2 regions of the Ensifer sp. CCNWLY38 genome follow, and region 1 is predicted to be linked to the other one. Evidence: riboswitches for the same ligand, from Rfam matches in the RefSeq annotation. Region 1 holds a riboswitch; the other holds the start of a gene.
What was found. Region 1 has a riboswitch for S-adenosylmethionine ahead of V7S54_RS03240 (O-succinylhomoserine sulfhydrylase). Riboswitches for the same ligand answer to the same signal wherever they lie in the genome.

Region 1 (2,921 bases):
AGGACCCTTGCGCGGTATGGCACGAGGTTCCCGTGCAAAATCCCTACTCGGCGCGGAAATGCTTCGAAAGCTTCAGGCCCTGGGCCTGGTAGTTGGAGCCGACGCCGAGGCCGTAGAGACCGTCAGGACGCTCCAGCATGTGTTCATAGATCAGGCGGCCGACGATCTGCCCGTGTTCGAGGATGAACGGCACCTCGTGGCTGCGCACCTCGAGCACCGCGCGGCTACCGCTGCCACCGGCAGAGGCATGGCCGAAGCCCGGATCGAAGAAGCCGGCATAGTGCACGCGGAACTCACCGACCAGCGGATCGAACGGCGTCATCTCGGCCGCATAAAGCGGCGGCACATGCACCGCTTCGCGCGAGACGAGGATGTAGAACTCGTCTGGATCGAGGATCAGCTCGTCGCGTCCACGGCTGTAGAGCGGCTCCCAGAAATCGAAGATCTTGTGCTGCGCCTTCTTGTCGACATCGATGACCGCGGTGTGGTGTTTGCCTCGGTAGCCGATCAGACCCTCTGGACCGGTGCCCTTGAGGTCGATCGACAGCGCGATGCCGCCACCGCTGACATTCGGCCGCTCACTCGCCACCAGCACGTCGCTTTCATGCAGCGCCAGCAGCTCCTGTTCGGAGAGCAGCGACTGGCCCATGCGGAAGCGGATCTGCGACAGGCGCGAACCGCGACGCACAACGATCGGGAAGGTGCGCGGGCTGATTTCGAGATAGAGCGGACCACTATAGCCGGCCGGGATCTTGTCGAACTCCTGGGCGCGGTCGGTGATGACGCGGGTGAAGATGTCGAGGCGGCCGGTCGAGCTTTTCGGATTGGCTGATGCCGACATGCCCGCAGGCAGCGCCAGGCTCTCCATCAACGGCACAATGTAGACGCAGCCGGTTTCAAGCACGGCGCCATCGGTAAGATCAACCACGTGCAGCTTCAGCCGGTCAAGCTTGTCGGCGACGAGGTGGGACGGGCCGGGCATGAAGCTCGCGCGGACGCGGAAGGCCTTGGCGCCAAGGCGCAGATCGAGGCTTGCCGGCTGGATCTGATCGCCATCCAGCGGCCTCTCGCTCTTCAGGCGCCCCGTTTCGAACAGCGCGGCGATCGCGCGGTCGGCCAAAATCCCAGTGTCGCGGCCCATTGCAGTCCTCTTTTCAGTTGCGAGACAAAACCAAACTCCGGGAATTGACGCAAGCGCACCCTAGCAGTATTGAAGCTTTATCCCGTGGTGATTTGGCCGGTCGGCTTGCAGCCACGTTAAACAAGTAGCTAAAAAGGCCGGGTGTCAAACCGGCCCGTTTTGCGGCCGGTTTTTTTGTTTTTGAAGGTGATCGTCACATGAGCAAAAACTGGCGCCCGGCAACACAACTCGTCCACGGCGGAACCACCCGCTCCCAGCACGGCGAGACTTCCGAGGCGATCTTCCTCACCCAGGGCTTCGTCTACGAGACATCCGAGGCGGCAGAAGCGCGTTTCAAGGGCGAGACTGAAGGCTTCATCTATGCCCGCTACGGCAGCCCGACCAATGACATGTTCGAAAAGCGCATGTGCATGCTGGAAGGCGCCGAAGACGCGCGCGCCACGGCTTCGGGCATGGCCGCCGTTTCCGCTGCGATCCTCTGCCAATTGAAGGCTGGCGACCACATCGTCGCCGCCCGCGCCCTCTTCGGTTCCTGCCGCTGGGTGGTCGAGACGCTGGCGCCGAAATACGGCATCGAGTGCACGCTGGTCGATGGCCGCGATCTTAAGAACTGGGAAAAGGCGATCCAGAAGAACACCAAGGTCTTCTTCCTCGAAAGCCCGACCAACCCGACGCTCGAAGTCATCGACATCGCCGGTGTGGCCAAGCTCGCCAACCAGATCGGCGCCAAGGTCGTCGTCGACAACGTCTTTGCGACGCCGCTCTTCCAGAAGCCGCTGGAACTCGGCGCCCACATCGTCGTCTATTCCGCCACCAAGCATATCGACGGCCAGGGCCGCTGCCTCGGCGGCGTCGTGCTTGCCGACAAGGAATGGATCAACGAGAACCTGCACGACTACTTCCGTCATACCGGCCCGGCCATGTCGCCGTTCAATGCCTGGACGCTGTTGAAGGGCATCGAAACCCTGCCGCTGCGCGTGCGCCAGCAGACGGAAACCGCACGCCGCGTCGCCGATTTCCTGGCTGAGCAGCCGCAGGTGGCGAAGGTCATTTATCCCGGCCGCAAGGATCACCCGCAGGCCGACATCATCGCCAAGCAGATGACCGGCGGCTCCACCCTCGTCGCGTTTGAACTGAAGGGCGGCAAGGATGCGGCCTTCGCTCTGCAGAATGCGCTCGAGATCGTGCGCATCTCCAACAATCTCGGCGACAGCAAGAGCCTGATCACCCATCCGGCAACGACCACGCACAAGAACCTGACCGACGAGGCCCGCGAAGAGCTGGGCATTTCCGCCGGCACGGTGCGTTTCTCGGCCGGCATCGAAGACAGCGAGGATGTCGTCGAGGATTTCGCCCGCGCGCTGAAGGCCGTCAAAGCCTGAGGCAACGAAAAGATACGGCCGCCACGACAGACGGCGGCCGTCGATCCCCCGTGGCGCTCATGCAGCGGGCGCCCCGCCATCCAATATGCCTTCACCAGCGGGATCGAGCGGCTTCGAACAGCCGATCCGGATACCCGCAAGCCATTGCCCCAGAATGGGTATGCACAATCTTGCCGTTATTCTTGACGAAACCATCTTGCTGTAGAATACCCTGAAAGACTGAAGCAAGGTGTTGCCCATGTATCGCGCTTTGACCCGCGACATAGAAGTTACGGTGGAGCCGTACTATCTCGAAGAGCAGTCGGACCCCGATGACGGCCGCTATGTCTGGGGCTATCGCATTGTCATCTCAAACCATTCGGACGCAGCCGTCCGGTTGATGACCCGCTACTGGCATA
Region 2 (2,921 bases), on a different contig from region 1:
CACGGGATTGATCCAGATCGAACGCGGAAAATGCGCTGTCATGCGCGAAAGCCAGAGTGCGCCCGCCTCGTCGTTCCAATGCTCGACCGAGCCGCCGGGATGGCTGATCTCATAGGGGCTCATAGACGCGTCGCCGACGAAGATGGCGCGATAGTCGCCGCCATAGGTGCGCAGCACTTCGGTGGTGCGGGTGATGTCGACACGGCGGCGGCGATTGTCCTTCCACAGGCCCTCGTAGACGCAGTTGTGGAAGTAGAAATGCTCCATATGGCGGAACTCGCCGCGGGCCGCTGAAAACAGTTCCTCGACGATGCGGATGTGATCGTCCATCGAGCCGCCGATATCGAAGAACATCAGCAGTTTCACGGCATTGCGCCGCTCGGGCCGGGTCACCACGTCGAGATAACCGTGTTCGGCGGTGGCGCGGATCGTGCCGGAAAGGTCGAGCTCGTCGGCCGCCCCCTGGCGCACCCAGCGCCTCAGCCTTTTCAGCGCCACCTTGATGTTGCGCGTGCCGAGTTCGACCGTGTCGTCATAATCCCTGAACTCGCGCCGGTCCCAGACCTTGACGGCGCGACGGTGGCGCGACTGGTCCTGGCCGATCCTGACCCCTTCGGGATTGTAGCCATAGGCGCCGAAGGGGGAGGTGCCGGCGGTGCCGATCCATTTCGAGCCGCCCTGGTGCCGACCTTGCTGCTCCCGAAGCCGTTGGCGCAGGGTCTCCATCAGCTTGTCGAAGCCGCCGAGGGATTCGATCAGGCGCTTTTCTTCCTCGGTCAGGTGTTTTTCCGCGAGCTTGCGCAGCCAGTCCTCGGGGATGACGGCCTCTTCGCCCGTCTCCATGGGATTGACCGCCTCGAGCCCGGAGAAGCAGTGCTGAAACACCCGGTCGAAACGGTCGATATGGCGCTCGTCCTTCACCAGCGCCGTGCGCGCCAGATAATAGAAGGCTTCGACATCGAAGGCGGCGATGCCCGCCTCCATCCCCTCGATCAAGGAGAGGAATTCCCGGAGCGTCACCGGAACCTTCGCCGCCTTGAGTTCGAGGAAGAAGGGGATGAACATCGGTCAGTCCTGGCTTTCTCCGGTGCCGATCCTTGCCAGATCATAGGGCGTCGTCTGGTACATCTCGTTGATCCAGTTGCCGAAGAAGAGATGGGCATGGCTGCGCCAGCGGTTCTGCGGCGGCAGGGTCGAATCGTTGTGCGGGAAATAGTCGTGCGGCATCTTGATCGGCACGCCTGCGTCCACGTCGCGAAAATATTCGTCCGACAGCGAAGTCGAATCATACTCCACGTGGTTGAACATGTAGAGCCGATTGCCCTTCTTCTCGTGCACGAGGCAGACGCCCATCTCTTTCGATTCCATCAGGATTTCGAGGCTGGGCACCTTGTCGATGTCGGCGCGCCTGACCTCGGTCCAACGCGAGACGGGAACCGCGAAGTCGTCGGAGAAGCCGTTGAGATAAACGGAAGAGCGATTGAGGTTCTGGTGGCGGTAGACGCCGAAGGCCTTCTCGTTCAGCGGATACTTCGGCACGTCGTGGAAATGGTAGATCGCCGCCATCGCTCCCCAGCAGACATTGAGCGTCGAATGCACGTTGGTCTCCGTCCAATCGAGGATGCGCTTCAATTCGTCCCAATAGGTGACATCCTCGTATTCGAGCGTCTCGACCGGCGCGCCGGTTATGATGAAACCGTCGAACTTGCGGCCCTTCACCTCGTCCCAGGTCTCGTAGAAAGAAAGCAGGTGATCTTCCGAGGTGTTCTTCGCCCGGTGGGCGCCGATGCGCACCAGCGACAATTCCACCTGCAGCGGCGAGGCACCGATCAGGCGCGCCATCTGGATCTCGGTCTTGATCTTGTTCGGCATGAGGTTCAGGAGCCCGATCTGGAGCGGGCGGATATCCTGACGGATCGCCACGGTCTCGGTCATCACCCGCACGCCCTCATGCACGAGGGTTTCGAAAGCGGGCAGCGTATCGGGAATCTTGATGGGCATGGGCTTCCACTCGATCAATACAAAAAAACCGGCGGCGATTGATCGCGACCGGTCCTCGGAAATCCAACTTTCCTCGGCCCTTTAGCGACTTGTTTAACGTGGCTGCAAGCCGGCCGGCCAAATCACCACGGGGAATTTGATAGCGCGACTGGGGCGCGGGGGTCAAGAAAAACGATTCGGGCGGTCGGGCGGCCCCTCATCCCGCTGCCGCGACCTTCTCCCCGCAGGCGGGGAGAAGGGAGCTTGTGGCACCCGCTCGCGCCTCCCAGGGACCGATCATTTCCGTTCCAGAAAGAAACCCGGACATCATTGTCTCGCGGCGACCGTCGCCATTTTCGTCCCCTCTCCCCGCCTGCGGGGAGAGGGCTAGGGTGAGGGGCAACTTCAGTGCGTGTGAAGATAACCTAAGCCGTCCTGCATGCCGTATCCGAGCCGACGGCTAGCCTCGTCGATGCCGAGCCAAAAGAAGCGGAAGCGGATCGGCACACCACCGCCAAAGGGCGTCATTTCCTGGTGCAGCCATGTTTGCCGCTGTTCGCCGGCAAGGGCGACATGAAAATAGTGCCGGCGATGGCAAATGGTCCTGTCTTCCTTCCGGAAGTGGTAATCGTGCGTGTCGAGATGGCTGAGTGTTTCCGGTGGCGCCAGCCCGGTCTCTTCGACGAATTCCCGCAAGGCCGATGTCTCCGGGCTTTCGCCCGGCTCCATCGTGCCGCCGGGTACCTGCAACTCGATTTCGGGAAAGTCCGGCTCATCGAAGACCAGCAGGCGGTCCTGCCAGGTGGCGTAGATCAGCACCTTGTGGGCGTCCGGCCTCATCCGTCGCGGCGTGCCATGAAGGCCAGGCGTTCGAAGAGATGCACGTCCTGCTCGTTCTTCAGCAGCGCACCATGCAGCTTCGGCAGCATTGTCTTGGCGTC

Region 2: another riboswitch for S-adenosylmethionine. It lies ahead of metA (homoserine O-acetyltransferase MetA); the one in region 1 lies ahead of V7S54_RS03240 (O-succinylhomoserine sulfhydrylase).

The regions. Positions count from the first base shown of each region.
Region 1 covers NZ_JBBBBO010000001.1:655,084-658,004, forward strand. The annotation lists gene V7S54_RS03235 (2'-deoxycytidine 5'-triphosphate deaminase) at 44-1,141, opposite strand; SAM riboswitch at 1,216-1,294, shown strand; gene V7S54_RS03240 (O-succinylhomoserine sulfhydrylase) at 1,339-2,523, shown strand; gene apaG (Co2+/Mg2+ efflux protein ApaG) at 2,762-2,921, shown strand, end outside.
Region 2 covers NZ_JBBBBO010000005.1:261,802-264,722, forward strand. The annotation lists gene V7S54_RS13260 (vWA domain-containing protein) at 1-1,065, opposite strand, end outside; gene metA (homoserine O-acetyltransferase MetA) at 1,069-2,001, opposite strand; SAM riboswitch at 2,063-2,140, opposite strand; gene V7S54_RS13270 (NUDIX hydrolase) at 2,386-2,820, opposite strand; gene V7S54_RS13275 (AAA family ATPase) at 2,817-2,921, opposite strand, start outside.